DNA from 4 places in the Brachybacterium horti genome. Region 2 is predicted to be linked to each of the others. Evidence: riboswitches for the same ligand, from Rfam matches in the RefSeq annotation. Region 2 holds a riboswitch; each other region holds the start of a gene.
The links. A riboswitch is a leader RNA that binds a small molecule or an ion and turns the genes downstream of it on or off. The one in region 2 is predicted to bind thiamine pyrophosphate.

Region 1: linked by a shared signal. The riboswitch ahead of thiC (phosphomethylpyrimidine synthase ThiC) and the one ahead of ACYVAP_RS10360 (ECF transporter S component) in region 2 are both predicted to bind thiamine pyrophosphate.
Region 3: linked by a shared signal. The riboswitch ahead of ACYVAP_RS01435 (MFS transporter) and the one ahead of ACYVAP_RS10360 (ECF transporter S component) in region 2 are both predicted to bind thiamine pyrophosphate.
Region 4: linked by a shared signal. The riboswitch ahead of thiM (hydroxyethylthiazole kinase) and the one ahead of ACYVAP_RS10360 (ECF transporter S component) in region 2 are both predicted to bind thiamine pyrophosphate.

The regions. Positions count from the first base shown of each region.
Region 1 is NZ_BAAHAM010000004.1:197,277-201,478, forward strand. Features, by position in the region: gene ACYVAP_RS13775 (glycine betaine ABC transporter substrate-binding protein) at 1-871, shown strand, start outside; gene ACYVAP_RS13780 (hypothetical protein) at 890-1,423, opposite strand; TPP riboswitch at 1,609-1,718, shown strand; gene thiC (phosphomethylpyrimidine synthase ThiC) at 1,718-3,469, shown strand; gene ACYVAP_RS13790 (MFS transporter) at 3,539-4,202, shown strand, end outside.
Region 2 is NZ_BAAHAM010000003.1:204,105-208,306, forward strand. Features, by position in the region: gene ACYVAP_RS10350 (M13 family metallopeptidase) at 1-1,381, shown strand, start outside; gene ACYVAP_RS10355 (hypothetical protein) at 1,401-1,973, shown strand; TPP riboswitch at 1,988-2,092, shown strand; gene ACYVAP_RS10360 (ECF transporter S component) at 2,150-2,740, shown strand; gene ACYVAP_RS10365 (ATP-binding cassette domain-containing protein) at 2,751-4,202, shown strand, end outside.
Region 3 is NZ_BAAHAM010000001.1:286,774-290,975, forward strand. Features, by position in the region: gene ACYVAP_RS01425 (GNAT family N-acetyltransferase) at 36-503, opposite strand; gene ACYVAP_RS01430 (hypothetical protein) at 546-821, shown strand; gene ACYVAP_RS01435 (MFS transporter) at 932-2,344, opposite strand; TPP riboswitch at 2,327-2,419, opposite strand; gene ACYVAP_RS01440 (hypothetical protein) at 2,574-3,200, opposite strand; gene ACYVAP_RS01445 (hypothetical protein) at 3,349-3,831, opposite strand; gene ACYVAP_RS01450 (alpha/beta fold hydrolase) at 3,932-4,202, shown strand, end outside.
Region 4 is NZ_BAAHAM010000003.1:42,314-46,515, reverse strand. Features, by position in the region: gene ACYVAP_RS09625 (bifunctional hydroxymethylpyrimidine kinase/phosphomethylpyrimidine kinase) at 1-1,173, opposite strand, end outside; gene thiE (thiamine phosphate synthase) at 1,170-1,838, opposite strand; gene thiM (hydroxyethylthiazole kinase) at 1,835-2,653, opposite strand; TPP riboswitch at 2,644-2,738, opposite strand; gene ACYVAP_RS09610 (MFS transporter) at 2,819-4,015, opposite strand; gene ACYVAP_RS09605 (GntR family transcriptional regulator) at 4,012-4,202, opposite strand, start outside.

The DNA of each region.
Region 1 (4,202 bases), on a different contig from region 2:
CCCCATCGAGGGCCTCCCCGCCGACGCCTCGCTCACAGTCACCGGCAAGAACTTCACCGAGCAGCTCATCCTCGGCAAGATCGGCGTGATCGCCGCCCGGGCCGCCGGGTTCCAGGTGGACGACCTCACCAACGTCCCCGGCTCCGTCCCCGTGCGCGAGCTCATGACCTCCGGCGACGCCGACATGACCTGGGAGTACACGGGCACCGCCTGGCTCACCTACATGGGCGAGACCGAGGGCATCCCGGACAAGCAGGAGCAGTGGGAGGCCGTGCGCGATGCCGACGTGGCCAACGGGCTCACCTGGCTGCCGCCCGCGCCGCTGAACAACACCTACGCCCTCGCCGTGCGCTCCGACGCCGTCGAGGAGCTGGGCGGCATCAGCTCCCTGAGCGAGATCGCTGACCTCCCCGTCGAGGACCGCACGATCTGCGTGGAGCCCGAGTTCAACTCCCGCGCGGACGGCTTGATCCCGCTGCTGAAGGAGTACGGCATCCCCCGCGACGCCGCCGACGGCGTCCCCGAGGAGAACATCTCGATCTACGACACGGGCGCCGTCTACACCGCGACCGCCCGCGGCTCCTGCAACTTCGGCGAGGTCTTCACGACCGACGGCCGCATCGAGAGCCTGGACCTGACGATCCTCGAGGACGACAAGGGGTACTTCCCCGCCTACAACGTCGCCCCGGTGCTCAGCACCGCGACGCTGGAGAAGCACCCCGAGCTCGCGGACGTCTTCGACCAGATCTCCCCCGCCATCACGGACGACGCCCTTCGCGCGATGAACCTGCGGGTGGACGAGGGCGGCGAGCTCCCGGCGGACGTCGCCTTCGACTTCATGGTCGAGCAGGGGTTCGTCACGCGCCCCTGAGCGGCCCCCTCCGGCAGGTCACCGCCGCACGGCCCCCGGCAGCCACCGCGACCCGAGCGCCGCGAGCCACGCCGCCGCGATCCCGATCACCGCGGCGAGCACGAGCTCGACGCCCCACAGCACGGGGCTCGGGATGCCGTGGTACATGACCGCCCACTGCGCGGGGAGGATCAGCAGGAAGCCCAGCACCAGCAGGTAGGTGAGCGGGCTGCGTCCGCGCACGATCAGCCAGCCCAGCAGCCCCACGGCCGGGCCGAGGATCGAGAGGTCCAGCATCCGCGGGAAGGGCTGCGGCAGGTCCAGGTCGCCCCGGAGGTACGGGATCACGAGGACCGTCCCGAGCAGGACGGGCACGACGACGACCGCCGCGGCGAGCGCCGCCCGCCACAGGGCGGTGGGCGCGAGGGCGAGACCTCCGGCGAGCACGAGCAGGCCGATCCCGAGCTGGAGGATGCCCTGGAGCCTCAGCAGCGAGTCGTCGTAGCCGACGAACCCGACCGGGGACCACTGCGAGAGCAGGTAGGAGCCGATCACGGTGGCGACGAGGGCCATGCCGTAGCGGGCTCCGTCCCGCCGTTCGCGACGGTCCGGAGCGCACACGGGCGCGCCGAACTGCGGCCCGTGGAAGCCGGGCCGGGGCTCGGGGAGGCCGGGCTGGGGCTGGGGCTTCGTCGCTCCTGGCGGTCCCTCCGACGGACGGCGCCGCCGGCCTTCCCGCTCCTGGGGTACGGTGCTCGCCGATCCCTCGGGTGCCCGTCGCAACGGGCTGAGATCGGACTGTCGCGGTCCGAGTACCGACCGAACCTGCCCGGGTCATGCCGGCGAAGGAAGAAGGAGAGCGACTGCATGTCCGCACGCCCTGAGAACTACCCCACCCACACCCTCGACCACCTCGAGGATCCCGAGCACGGCATCCGTGTGCCCGTCACCCGGATCACCCAGGACCCCGCCCCGAGCGGCGCGGAGAACCCGCCCGTGACCGTCTATCGCACCGCGGGCCCCGGCTGTGAGCCGGAGGAGGGCCTCGCGCCGCTGCGCGAGGACTGGATCCGCGGCCGCGGCGACGTGGAGGGCTACACGGGTCGCGGTCGGAGCCTCGAGGACGACGGCCGCAGCGCCGTGCGCCGCGGGGAGGCCAGCGCGGAGTGGCGGGGTGCGCGGCGGGAGCCGCTGCGCGGCCTCGAGGGCCGACGGGTCACCCAGATGCACTACGCCCGCCGCGGGGAGATCACCGCGGAGATGCGGTACGTGGCGCTGCGCGAGGGCTGCGACGTGGAGCTCGTGCGCAGCGAGCTCGCCGCGGGCCGCGCGATCATCCCCGCGAACGTGAACCATCCGGAGGCGGAGCCGATGATCATCGGCCGCGCGTTCCTCGTGAAGGTCAACGCGAACATCGGGAACTCGGCGGTGACCTCGTCGATCGCGGAGGAGGTCGCGAAGCTCGAGTGGGCGACCCGCTGGGGTGCGGACACCGTCATGGACCTCTCCACCGGGGAGGACATCCACACCACCCGCGAGTGGATCCTGCGCAACTCCCCCGTGCCGATCGGCACGGTCCCCATCTACCAGGCGCTTGAGAAGGTGGGCGGGGACGCGAACGCCCTGACCTGGGAGATCTTCCGGGACACGGTGATCGAGCAGTGCGAGCAGGGCGTGGACTACATGACGATCCACGCGGGCGTGCTGCTGCGCCACGTGCCGCTGACCGCGGACCGCGTGACCGGGATCGTCTCGCGCGGCGGTTCGATCCTCGCCGGCTGGTGCCTCGCCCACCATCGCGAGAACTTCCTCTACGAGCACTTCGACGAGCTCTGCGCGATCTTCGCCCGCTACGACGTCTCCTTCTCCCTGGGCGACGGACTGCGCCCGGGCTCCCTCGCGGACGCGAACGACGCCGCCCAGTTCGCGGAGCTCGACACGCTCGCGGAGCTCACGGCCCGCGCCTGGGAGCACGACGTGCAGGTCATGGTCGAGGGCCCGGGGCACGTGCCGCTGCACCTCGTGCGGGAGAACGTGGAGCGCCAGCAGGAGCTGTGCCACGGCGCCCCGTTCTACACGCTGGGCCCGCTCGTCACGGACATCGCCCCCGCGTACGACCACATCACCTCCGCGATCGGCGCCACCGAGATCGCCCAGTACGGCACGGCGATGCTCTGCTATGTCACGCCCAAGGAGCACCTGGGCCTCCCGGACCGCGACGACGTGAAGACCGGCGTGATCACGTACAAGATCGCCGCCCATGCGGCGGACGTCGCCAAGGGCCACGCCGGCGCCCGGGACCGGGACGACGCGCTCTCGAAGGCCCGTTTCGAGTTCCGCTGGCGGGACCAGTTCGGCCTGTCCCTGGACCCGCAGCTCGCGGAGGCGTACCACGACGAGACGCTCCCGGCGGAGCCCGCGAAGACGGCGCACTTCTGCTCGATGTGCGGGCCGAAGTTCTGCTCGATGCGGATCTCGCAGGACATCCGCGACACCTACGGGGACATGCCCGCCCAGGAGCGGATCGCGCTCGAGGGCATGGAGGCGAAGTCCCGGGAGTTCCGCGAGCAGGGCGGCACGGTGTACCTGCCCTCCCCATCGGTGCCCGCCCGCCCGTAGGATCGAGGGGTCCCCACCGGTGCCAGCGTCGGCAGCGATGCCCTGAACCACCCCGCGCTGGAGTCCCCGTTGAGCACCTCGACCCCCACCCTGCCGCCTGCGGCCCCCGCTCCCCTGCCCCCGGGCCGGCTGCGGCTGGTCATCCTCGCGATGGCGCTCGGCGCCTTCGCGATCGGCACCACCGAGTTCGCGTCGATGGGCCTGCTGCCGCAGATCGCCCGCTCGCTCGAGGTGAGCGTGCCGCAGGCGGGCATGCTCATCACGCTCTACGCGCTGGGCGTGGTGATCGGGGCGCCGCTCGTGACGATCGCCGCGGTGCGTGTGCCCCGGGCGAGGCTGCTGGTGGTGCTCATCGCGCTGATCGGCCTCGGGAACCTGGCCTCGGCGATCGCCCCGAGCTTCACCGTGCTCGCCCTCGCCCGCTTCGTGGCGGGGCTGCCGCACGGCGCGTTCTTCGGGGTCTCGGCGCTCGTCGCCTCGCGCCTGTCCCCGCCGGGGCGGCGCGCCCGCTCGGTGTCCCTCGTGATGCTGGGCCTGACGATCGCGACGATGCTCGGCGTGCCGGCGTCGACGGCGCTCGGGCAGTCGGTGGGCTGGCGCTCGGCGTACGTGATCGTGGTGGTGCTCGCGGCGGCGTCGACCCTCGCGATCTGGCGCCTGGTGCCGGAGCCGGAGGGCTCCACGGGCACCGGCTCGATCCGCGGGGAGCTGGGGGCGCTGCGCCGCGGCCGGG
Region 2 (4,202 bases):
CGCGGCCGTCTTGGATCTCGAGACCCGCCTCGCCGCGTGCCACGTCGACGTCGTCCGTGTGCGCGACCGCGAGAAGTCCGACAACCCGATGACCGCCGCGCAGCGTGCGGAGCTCGCCCCCGCCTTCCCGTGGGACGCCTTCGTCGAGGGGACCGGCGCCCCCGCGGGGACCTTCGACGTGGTCTCCGTGGGACAGCCCGAGTTCGTCTCCGCGGCCGCCGAGCTGCTCGCGGCCGAGGACCTCGCGGTGCTGCGCGCCTGGATGGCCGTGCACACCGTCTCCGCCTACGCCCCCTATCTCCCCGCGGCGCTCGTCGACGCGAACTTCGCCTTCTTCGGCACCGTGCTCTCGGGCGCGGAGGAGCTGCGTGAGCGCTGGAAGCGCGGCGTCGGCTTCGTCGAGGGCGCCGTCGGCTTCGAGGTGGGCCGCGAGTACGTCTCCCGCCACTTCCCGCCGGAGCACAAGGCGCACATGGAGCGTCTGGTCGCCGCGCTGCTCGAGGCGTACCGCGTCTCGATCGAGGGCCTGGACTGGATGACCGAGGAGACCCGCGCGAAGGCGCTCGAGAAGCTCTCCCTGTTCGTCCCGAAGATCGGCTACCCGGAGACCTGGCGGGACTACGAGGGCCTCGAGATCGTCGAGGGCGACCTCGTCGCGACCGTGCGCGCCTCGCGCCGCTTCGACGCCGGGTTCGAGTACGCGAAGGTGGGCGGCGAGGTCGACGAGACCGAGTGGCACATGACCCCGCAGACGGTCAACGCCTACTACAACCCCGGTCGCAACGAGATCGTCTTCCCCGCCGCGATCCTGCAGCCGCCGTTCTTCGACGCGGAGGCCGACGACGCCGTGAACTTCGGCGGGATCGGCGCCGTGATCGGCCACGAGATCGGCCACGGCTTCGACGACCAGGGCTCGAAGTTCGACGGCCACGGCAACCTCGTCACCTGGTGGACCGAGGAGGACCGCGCCGCCTTCGACGAGCGCACCGCGGCCCTCATCGAGCAGTACTCGGCGCTCTCGCCCCGGGACCTCGACGACGCCCACCACGTCAACGGCGCCCTCACCGTCGGCGAGAACATCGGCGACCTCGGCGGTCTCACGATCGCGGTGAAGGCCTACCTCGCGACGGCGGGCGAGGGATCCCCCGAGCTCGACGGCCTCACCGGCCTGCAGCGCGTGTTCTGGTCCTGGGCGACCGTGTGGCGCGGGCTGACCCGGCCGCAGGAGGCGATCCGCCGGCTCGCGATCGACCCCCATGCGCCGATGGAGTTCCGCTGCAACACGGTGGTGAGCCACCTCGACGCCTTCCACGAGGCGTTCGACGTGCGCGAGGGCGACGGCATGTACCGGGCGCCCGCCGAGCGCGTCCGCATCTGGTGAGCGCGCACGCGGGGCGGGCATGAGGCCCGAGGCGCCCTCGTACACCGACACGACCCGGCCCTCGGCCGTGGGCTGGACGCGGATCGCGCTCACCGCCGCCTCCGGGGTCGTGCTGCTGGTGCTCGCGCTCGTGCGGGCGACCGTCCCGCCGCCGCTGCTGGTCGCCGCGGCCGTGCTCTTCGCGCTGCTCGCCGTGTGGACGTGGATGCACCATGCGACGCGCATCCTGGTCGACGGCCGCGGGGTGACCGTGAGCCTCGGCGGGTTCTGGCCGCAGGCCACCTGGCCCGTCGAGGACTTCCGCGGCGTGCAGCTGCGCGAGCTGGACGCCACGGTCGTGGGCGTCACCGTGGGCGGCTACGGCTGGCGTCGCGGCCGCGCGCTGACCCCCGCCCCGGAGCAGCTCACCGCCGTCGGCTCGCGCCGCACCCTCACCCTGGCCGAGACGCAGGCGACCTACCGCCTGCTCGTGACCCGGCCGGGCACCCAGGTCGAGATCATCGGTCGCGGCGGCACCCACTACCTGTTCTCCCCCACGGACCCGCGGTCCACCGCGGAGGCGATCGACCAGGCGATCCGCGCGCGGCGGTAGACTGGCCCGCGGTCATCCACTGACAGGGGAGCACCGCACGGTGCTGAGAGTGCGCGCATGCGCAGACCCTCGAACCTGAACCGGGTCATGCCGGCGGAGGGAGTCGGGATATCCGTCGCGGCGCCTCCGGTGCCCCGACGCCCCTTTCCACGAGGAGAGGAGTCGGAATGACACGCATGAGGACGATCGACCTGCTGGTCAGCGTCGCGATCGGAGCGGCCTTCGGGGTCGCGTTCCTGGGCTACGGGGCCCTGTACTCGCTGATCGGGCCGCTCACCGCGGCCTTCAAGCCCGCCGAGGGCATCCTCGCGGGCATCTGGTTCCTGCCCGCCGTGCTCGCCGCGCTCATCGTGCGCAAGCCCGGCGCGGCGCTTCTCGCGGAGCTCGTCGCCGCGACCCTCGAGATGATCCTCGGCGGCCAGTGGGGCTGGGGCACCGTCGTCTCGGGCCTGCTGCAGGGCGGCGGCGTCGAGATCGGCTTCCTGCTCTTCGTCTACCGCCGCTTCACGCTGCCCGTCGCGATGCTCGGCGGCGTGATCGCGGCGGCGCTCGAATGGGTGTGGGAGCGCTTCTCCTACTACCCCGAGATGAGCTGGACCTTCGCCCTTCTGCTGCTGGCCTTCTTCCTGGTCTCCGGTGCGCTGCTGTGCGGAGCCCTCGGCTGGGCGGCCGTGCGGGCCCTCGGCGCGACGGGAGCCCTCGACGCGCTGCCCGCGGGCCGGGACCGGGATCGCGAGCGCCGCGCCGCCGCCACGACCGTCTCGTGAGGGCGGCTGCGTGAGGGACCTGCTCCTGGACGGGGTGCGCTGGCGCCCCACGGGCCGCGACGAGCCCACTCTCGACGGCCTGCGCCTGCGCGTGCCCGCCGGGCAGAGGGTGCTGCTCACGGGGGTGAGCGGGAGCGGGAAGTCCACCGTGCTGCGCGCCCTGGCGGGCCTGCTCGACCCCGAGGCCGGGGATCTCGAGCAGGCCCCCGCCGGGCCCTCCCGCCCCGGGGAGCGGGGGCTGCTGCTGCAGAACCCCGCGCACGCGGTGGTCGGTGCGACCGTCGCGCGCGACGCGGCGATCGGCCCGGAGAACGCGGCCCTCCCCCGCCCCGAGATCCACGAGCGGGTGCGGCGCGCCCTGGAGGCCGCAGCGGTCGACGTCGACGGCTCCCGGGACCCGCTCGCCGTCTCCGGCGGGCAGCAGCAGCGGGTGGCCCTCGCGGGCGCCCTCGCCCTGCACCCCGAGGCGATGCTGCTCGACGAGCCCACGAGCATGCTCGATCCGGCGGCGGCGGCCGCGGTGCGCCGCGCCGTGCTCGAGGCCTCCGCCGGGCGGACCCTCGTCATCGCCGACCACCACGTGGAGCCGTGGCGGGAGCACCTCGACCGGATCGTCGTGCTGGGCCCCGGCGCGCAGGTGCTCGCCGACGGCCCACCCGCGGAGGTCCTCGCCCGGCGTCCCGAGCTGCAGGAGACGGAGCCCGCCCCGGGCCCGGCCCCGGAGGCCGAGCTGCGGATCGATCCGGGCCTGCTCACCGCCGTCACCGGGGCGAGCGGCGCGGGGAAGACGACCCTGCTGCGCTCCCTCGCCGCGGAGGCCGGCCGGCGGCCCGGCTCGCTGCTGCTGGTCCCCCAGGACCCGGCGCACTTCTTCCTCGCCTCGACCGTGCGCGGTGAGCTCGGCGACGCAGCGGATCCCGCGGCCGCGGCGGATACGCAGTCGCTGCTGGACCGCGCTGGCCTCGCCCATCTCGCCGGCGCGAACCCGCATCGGCTCTCCGGCGGCGAGCAGCGACGCCTCGCGATCATCGCCGCCCTCGCGGCGCGGCCCGAGGTGCTGCTGCTCGACGAGCCGACCGTGGGCCTGGACGCCGAGCGGCGAGCGGCAGTCCTCGCCCTGCTCGAGGAGGCCCGAGACCGTGGCACCGCCGTCGTCGCCGCCTCCCACGACCCGGTGCTCGTCGCGGCCGCCGGGTCCCGGCACAACCTGGAGGGCACCCCCTCCCCCGCCCCGACGGCGGCGAGCGCGTCGGCCGGGGCAACGCCCCCCGCCCCCGGGGCCTCCGCCGAACCCGATCGTCGGATCCTCCCCGTCCCCCGCGCCGCGCGCCGGCCCGCGGACGCCCTGAACCCGCTGACGCTCTGCCTGATCGGCATCCTCGCGGCGGTCGGCTCCTACGCCGTCTCCACCTTGCAGGGCGGGCTGCTCGCCCTGCTGCCCACGGTGCTGCTCGCGCCGCTC
Region 3 (4,202 bases), on a different contig from region 2:
GAACAGAGTGGCGGCGCACGCCTGCGACGGCCAGCTCAGGCGTTTCCGAGGCCCTTGACGAGCGTCTCCGAGGTCTCGGTGGCCGTCCGCCCAACGCCCCCGTCGTCCACGTACTCGTAGGAGACGGTCTCGAGCTGGCCGGTCCCACGGTAGCCGCGTCGCTCGTAGAGCCGTCGGGCGCGCGGGTTGTCCAGCCCCACGGCGCAGGCGATCCGTCCGCGGGGCCGCGCGAGCTCCTCGGCCGCCTCCATCAGCCGGCTGCCGACGCCTCGGCCCCGTGCCGCCGCATCGACGCTGAGGTTCTTGAGCAGAGGGAGCTCCCCCTCGTCCACCTCACAGGAGCCGACGGGGACCTCACCGCTCCAGGCGATGAGGAAGGTGCTCTCCCCTCGCCCCTGGCGCGCCGCCGCATGGCGGGCGAAGCCCCGTCCCGGCGGCTCGCGCGCCGCGAGCAGCGCGACGTCGGCCGGGGTGCAGCGACTGATCTGGACCGGGATCTCCATCCGTCCATCATCCCGGAGGTGTGCCCGTCGTACGGTGCCGTCATGGCGCTTCCATCTCGGGACTCCGATCGCGACTTCAGCGCGTACAACGCCGCGCAGGCCGGGCGCCCGCCACGCCCGCTGGCCCGGCGAGCGCTGGCCGCGCTCCGCGAGCGGGTGCCTGCGCCGCGGCGACCGTTCGCCATCGACCTCGGCTGCGGCGCCGGGATCGAGTCCCGGTTCCTCCCGGAGAACGGGTGCGAGGTGCTGGCGATCGACAGGGATCCGAGCGTGCGCCCCGTGCTCGACGCGCTCGCACAGACGCTGCCGAAGCGATGACCCGCGATCTCGACGTGATCGAGATCGTCGAGGAGGAGCGGGACGGCGGCTCCTTCTCCGGGCCGAAGCACTGGAACACCTACCAGGTCATCGCCCGCCGCTGAGCGCCGTCACCGCTCCTCGGCGAGCGCGACCGCGTCGAGGTCCCCGTCGAGGTCCGCGGGCGCGAGGCGCGGGCCGAGCCGGGCGCCGAGGATCAGCAGCGCCGCCCCGAGCACCATGAGCAGCAGCACCGAGCCGCGGGGGCCGGTGATCCCGGCGAGCAGCGGCAGGTAGAAGGGGTACAGGGCCGGCAGCACGAGGGAGAGGCTGTAGGCGGAGCCGTACCCGGTGGAGCGCACGACCGTGGGAAACCGCTCGGAGAGGTACGCGGAGACCGGGCCGTAGGCGGCGACGGTCACCACCTGCAGCAGCGCCGCGCAGAGCGCCGCCCGGGCGAGGCTCCCGGAGCCGACGGCCGCCCACCACAGGGGTGGCCCGAGGAGCAGGGCGGCGATCCCCCAGAGCGTGAGCAGTCGGCGCCGGCCGACCACCGTGGAGAGGTGCCCGGCGAGCGCCATCGCGAGCGCCTGGGCGACGGAGGCGATGCCCATGGCGAGCGCGACCTCGGTGGCGGCGAGGGCGCCGCCCTCCCCGAGCCGCGCGGTGAGCAGCAGGACCGTCGTGTTCGTGAGCAGCCAGAGCCCCGTCATCATGACGAAGGCCTGCCGGAAGGCGCCGGACCAGCGGCCTGCGAGCACCTGCCGGACGCCGCCGCGCACCGGTGGCGTCGTCTCCGTGCCCGGCGCGTCCCCGTCCGGCCCGGCGCGGCGGGTGATCGGCGCGTCGACGACGTGCGAGCGGTAGTACAGCAGCATCCCCAGCGAGAGCAGCGCGCCGACGACGAACAGCAGTCGCCAGCCCCAGACGGCGTACTCCTCCGGACCGAGGACCAGCAGCAGCGTGGCGGTCGCGAAGGCGATCGCTCCCTGCGCCCACGGCGCCATCGAGAGGATCAGGCCGCTCATGAGGCCGCGGCGGCGCGGCGGCGACCACTCCATGGCGAGCGGGATCGCGGCGGAGTACTCCCCGGCGACGAAGATGCCGCCCAGGAAGCGCAGACCGAGGATCAGCGCGATCGTGCCCGCGCCCAGCAGCTCGTGCGTGGGCATCGCGGCGATCAGCAGCGCGCACCCGGCGGTGCCGGCGATCGCGACCTGCGTGGTGCGGGTGCGGCCCAGGCGGTCGGAGATCCGGCCGAAGACGACCCCGCCGACGGGCCGGCCGAGCATCATCGCGATGACGACGATCGCGCCGGTCGCCGCCGCGACCCCGGGGCCCGCGACCGTGGCCAGCGCCGGGGTGAGCGCGGTGAGCGGCAGGAACACGTGGACGTTGTCGATGAAGTTCCCGACCACGCCGGCGCGGAGCGCGGCACGCCCCGAGGGCGGCAGACGGTCCGGCGGGCCGACGGGGCCGGGGTGCTCGACCTCGTCGATGGTGGGTGCATCGGTCGCGGGCAGGCGCGAGCGCATGGCGGACATCCCTTCGTCAGTACGAGCTGCATCAGGTTCCACGGGTGTGATCTCAGCGCCGGCGGCGCACCCCGTGTCCGCGATCGAGTATCCCAGGCGCGGGTCGCGCCGGGTCGACGTGTCCACGGAGATCTGAGGTCAGGGCCACGGAACCAGGGGGACGCCGTGCAGCCGGCGCCCGGTTGCCCTGGACGCCGACCACGGGCGAGTGCCTGACGCCTGCCTGCCCTGAACGGCGTCAGCAGAGCCGCGGGCCCTCAGCGCACTCCATCGCCCCAGCAATGAAAGCCTTCTCCTCCGCCGCCGTCGCCGGTCGCCCCGGCAGTTCCCGGAACCACTCCTGGCGCAGCGTGCTGACCAGCTTCTCCCCCGGCTTCCACCAGAATCCCGACAGCCGATGGAACAGGAACGCCTCCGCCCGCTCCTTGATGACGCGAACCTTGATCCCGTTCTCCAGATACGCGACGGCTGCGGCGACTGCCTCCCCCGCATTGCCGTAGTCCAGGATCTCCCATCCCGTGTACTCCCACGGGCCGATGAGGATCTCCGCCTCGTCACCGTCTCGGGGCGCTGTCGAAGGGCAGGAGAGCATCCGGATGCGGATCGGCCACGTGGCGGTGGCGGGTGAGCTGATGAGGACCTCGTGTTCGGCAGTCTCGATGACATTGGACTCCGGGCCGCTGCGACGCCTGATGACCTCGGACTCGCTCAGGGGGTCGAGGGGATCCTCGCCGTCGTCGGCGAAGAGTCGGAGCTCCACGTCCGGGAGCTCGACGTCAGGCTCACCGCGCAGCGCGGAGAGGACCAGGGAGACGACGAAGACGACCAGGAGGACCGGAAGGACGATCGGGAGCATCACGATCACCGCGCCGAGCATGAGAACGGCCAGGACCGCGTCGAAAAGGCAGTTGCCGACGCGGTGTGCCCAACTCCCCATAACGACCTCCCGCTCTCCACCTCATGACGATGCAGGTCCTATGGTGGCCTGCCGCCCAGCTCCCCACTCGCCGCCCTCAGCCGATCTCGTCCGGCCAGCTCCCCGGCATCGAGCCGTCCTCGGCAGCGGGCACCATCCCGCGGTAGCCGGTGACCGTCTCCCACCGGTCTCCGCGGGCACGGAGGAACAGGTAGACCTCACCGGCGTCCTCGATCCCGGTGAGGGCGTCGCGGCTCTCCCCGCAGCTGTACGGCAACGAGAGCACCTCGATGCTCGTCCCCTCACCATCCGCCGGGGCTCCGGAGACCCACTCGGCGACCTGCACGGTCCACAGCGGCACGTCGTACAGCTCGTAGCGACCCGTCGCGGGCGGACCGTCGACCGTGCCGCGCACGACGGCATCGGACTCCGCCGCCGCGTCCTCGGGCGTCTCCAGGGAGATCCAGTCGATGCAGCTCGCGGCGGTGACCTCGTCCTCCGGGCGCGTCGCCGGGCCGTCGCAGCCGCTGAGGCCGGCCGCTCCGGCGAGCGCGGCGAGGAGGGTGCGTCGGCGGACCATGGGCCCATGGTGCACCTGCCGGGCACCGTCGAGGAGGTCCGTGACCGCATCGCAACCGTGATCGCGCACTGGCCGTGGCCTGGCTCGATAGCGTGCAGGGATGACCGCTGACGTCAACGCCTCCCCGTCCCTCGACCTCCGTGACGTGGAGGCGTTCCTGCGCGTGCCGCGGGTCTCCGCGATCGCCGCGGGCCCGGCCGGCCGGGCGGTCGCGGTGGTGCAGGAGGCCGACGAGCGCCTCTCCCGCCTGGTCCCCTCCATCTGGGAGCGCACGGTCGGCGCCCCGGCCCGGCGGCTGACGGTCTCGGAGAAGGGCGAGTCCTCGCCGCGCTTCGCGCCGGACAGCTCACTGCTGTTCACCTCCTCCCGTC
Region 4 (4,202 bases), 160 kb from region 2:
GGCCAGGAGGTGGTCCACGTAGGCGCGGGTGGTCGCATCGGGCTGGGCCGCGAAGAGCTCCTCGGGGCCCAGGTGGCCCGCGTGCAGCTCGGTCTCCGCGGCGATCGCGCCCTGGGCGGCCCCGGCCCAAAAGACCTGCTCCCCGGCGGAGGGCGCGAGGGTCGACGCGGCGGCGAGGGCCCGCGAGTACTCCCGGAGGTAAAGCGCGTCCTGGGCGAGGTAGCGGTGGAACGCGGGGCGGGGGAGGCTGCCGTCGGCGAGGCCGCGCACCACGGGCAGCGCGTCGATCTGCGTGCGCAGCTCGGCGGCCGCCTCCCACCACTCCTCGGCGATCGTCGCCGCGGCCGGGGCATGGGTGCCGGCCGCCTCCCACAGCGCCGCGAAGTGGGAGACCGGCCCGCTGCCGCGCCCCACCTCGAGGGAGTCCGCGGCGGCGATCGCGCCCGCGAGCCAGACCTTCGCCCCGCGCACGGCGCCGGCCCAGTCCTCGCCGCGGCCGCGGAGGGTCGCGATCGCGGAGGAGAGCGAGCAGCCGGTGCCGTGCGTGTTCCGCGTCGCGATCCGCGCTCCGGGCAGCTCGGCGAGCACCCCCTCGGGGCCGACGAGGGCGTCGGGGGAGTCCGGCCCGCTCAGATGACCGCCCTTGGCGAGCACGAGCACCGCGTGGCGGGCGGCGAGCTCCTGCGCCTGGGCGAGGGCCTGCTCCCAGGTGCTCGCCTCGGGCTGCTCGGCGAGCACGGCGAGCTCGGGGAGGTTCGGGGTGACGAGGTGCGCATGGCGGAGCATGTCCCGCAGCGCCTGCTCGGCGGAGTCGTCGAGCAGGCGGTCTCCGCTCGCGGCGACCATGACCGGGTCGAGCACCACCACCGGGGGTCGCACGTCGTCCAGCCAGGCGGTGACCGTGTCGATGATCGTGCCGTCGAAGAGCATGCCGATCTTCACGGCGTCGATCGTGACGTCCTCGCTCACCGCCCGGAGCTGCGCGTCGAGGAAGGCGGGCGGCGGCACGTGGACCTCGCGCACGCCGCGGGTGTTCTGGGCGACGAGCGCGGTCGTCGCGGCCATGCCGTAGCCGCCGTTCGCGGCGATCGACTTGAGATCCGCCTGGATGCCGGCGCCGCCGGTGGGGTCGGTGCCGGCGATGCTGAGGACGCGGGGGACGGGGCGGCTCATCGGGCGTCCTCCCAGGCGCGGCGCAGCTCCGCCGCCGCGTCGAAGGGGGAGGGGGAGGAGCAGATCGCGGAGACGACGGCCGCGCCGTCGAGCCCCCCGCGGCGCAGGGCGGGCAGGTCCGCGGCGCTGATCCCGCCGATCGCGACGGCGGGCAGGGCGGTCGCGGCGGCGACGGCGGCGACGCCCTCGACCCCGATCACGGCGGGGGCGTCCGCCTTCGTGGTGGTGCCGTGCACGGCACCGATGCCGAGGTGGTCCGCACCGGCGGCCTCGGCCTCGCGGGCCATGGCGGCGGTCTGCGCGGAGACGCCGATGACGGCGTCCGGCCCGAGGATCCGGCGCACCAGGTGCGCGGGGAGGTCGGACTGGCCGACGTGCACCCCGGTGAGGCGCACGCCGGACTCCCGGGCGGCGAGGACCACGTCGAGGCGGTCGTCGACGATGATCGCGACCGACGGGGGCAGCGTCTCCGCGAGGGCCGCGCAGAAGGCGAGCGTGTCCCGGGTGGGGAGCTGCTTGTCGCGCACCTGGACGGCGGTGACGCCACCGGCGACGGCGTCCCGCACGGCGGTGACGGGGTCGTGGCCGGCCCGCTCGAGCTGGGGGCGGTCCACGACGAGGTAGAGGGAGAGATCGACCGCGGGACGGGCGTTCATCGTGGTCATCGCACCTTCGCCTGGTCGCGGACGTCCTGGGCGGTCAGCGCGTGGAGCCCGTCGAGGAGCCCGACGGCGAAGGAGCCGGGGTGCTCGGCGGTGCGGGCGGAGCGCTCGGCGGCGAGGGTGAGCACGGTCGTCGCGGCGACCGCGGCGACGAGGCGGTCCTCGACCACGGCGGCGAAGGCCGCGGTGATCCCGCCGAGCGCGCAGCCGGCGCCGGTGACCTTGGTGAGCAGGGGGCTGCCGGTGGCGACGCGCACCACCCGCTCCCCGTCGGTCACGAGGTCCACCGCGCCGGAGACGGCGACGACGGCGCCGGTGCCGCGGGCGAGGGACGTCGCCGCCTCGTGGGAGTCGTCGGCGGAGTCGATCGAGTCCGCGCCGCGGCCGCCGGCGGAGAGCCCCGCGAGGGCACGGATCTCGGAGGCGTTGCCGCGGATGATCGCGGGCCGCTGGCTCACGAGGCGCTCGGCGAGGGTCGTCCGCACGGGCAGGGTCCCGACCGCGACGGGGTCCAGCACCCAGGGGGTGCCGGCGGCGCGCGCGGCGGCGACGGCCTCGACCATCGCCTCCCGCTGCTCGGCGCCGGCGGTGCCGAGGTTCACGAGGACGCCGTCGGCGATCCCCGCGAAGATCCCGGCCTCCTCGGGCACTGCGACCATGGCGGGGGAGCCGCCCACGGCGAGCAGCGCGTTCGCGACGAGGTTCGTGGTGACCACGTTGGTCAGGCACTGCACGAGGGGGATCCGCGAGCGGACCTCCTCGAGGGCGGCCGCGAGGGCGGCCGGGTCGGTGGGGGCAGAGGCGTGCGCGAGTGTCATGGCGACATCCCTTCGCTAGTCCGAGCTAGATCAGGTTCGACGGGTGTCATCTCAGCCCGGTGCTCGGGCACCCCGTGTCACTGCAGGCCACCGTACGTGATCGCCGCCCGCGCGGGGGCGGCGTCCGCGGCCGGGCGGCCGACGTCGCCCCCGGAGGGGAGAGCCTCAGGCGGTGCGCAGGCCGCGCCGCACGAGGAGCAGGCACAGCGCGCAGAGCACCACGAGCATCGAGAGCGAGGCGGGATAGGCGAGCAGCGGCAGCAGCGCGGCGAGGATCGTGGGCAGCAGGAACCCGAGGTAGGCGAGGGCGTAGTAGACGCCGGTGAGCCCGGCGAGGTCCTCCGCCGTCGCGATGCCCTGCACCTGCAGCAGCCCGGCGACGACGAGGGTGCCGTAGGCGGCGCCGAGCACCATCGCCACGAGGATGCCGAGGACCGGGCTGCCGATCGCCGTGGCGATCACCGCGAGCACCAGACCGACGCACATGGCCGCCTGGCCAACGGGCAGGGAGCGGCCGCCGGTGAGGCGGTCCAGCCGCGGCACGAAGGACTGCACGACCGCCCCGGTGCCGAGGGTGAGCACCGTCAGTGCCGTCGCGTACAGCGTCGCGCTCTCGCCGAGGTGACGCTGCACGCTCGCGGGGATGACCGCGTAGGCGACGCCGGCCGCGCCGAAGATCCACGGCGCCGCGGGGACCACGGCGCGGGTGAAGCGGCGGTGCCCGGCGGCGGGCACGCGGAGGTCCTGCCACCAGTGACCGGCGGCAGGCCGCTCGACGTGACGGGTCTCCGGGGCGAGCAGGAGCAGCGGGGTCGCGAGCAGGGAGAGGCCGCCGTGCACGAGATAGGGGAGGACCTCGGGGAGCGGGGCGAACTGGGCGAGCAGGCCGCTCGCCCCGGCGCCGAGCGCGAAGCCGAGGGTGAGGGTGAGGGACGGGCGGCGGGCGCCGGCGACGGCCGGGGCGCCGATCTCGTACGGCGGCGCGGAGAGCTCCTTCATCCAGGCCGTGCCGACGGACATGGCCGCGCCCACTCCGAGACCGGCGAGCACCCGGCCCAGGCACAGCAGCGCGAAGACGTGGGGGCTCGCGGCGAGCAGCGCGCTGCCGAGCACGGTCGCGGCCATGCCCACGAGCATCACGGGGCGGCGGCCGTGGCGGTCGGAGAGCGCGGCCGCGACGAGCAGGCCGGGGGCGAGCCCGGCGACGTAGGTGCCCAGCAGGAGGTTCGCCTGCCAGGCGGCGTAGTGGCCGACGGACTCGTAGACGTGCAGGAGCGGGGTGAAGTGGTTGCCGCCCCAGGCGAGCAGGAAGGTCGCGGGGACCACGAGCCTCCAGGGGGCGCGGATCGCGGTGCGGCTCATCGTGCGCCCCCGTCGAGCTCGTAGGCGTCCTCGACGTGGGCGCGCAGACGCTCGGCGAAGGCCGCGGGGTCGCCCGCGGCGAGGAGCGCGGCGAGCTCCTCGTGCTCGGCGAGGAGGGCGGGCATGGTGCCGCTGCGCTCGTCGAGGACGGCCGCAGTGAGGCGGGCGAAGCGGGGGCCGAGGTCCT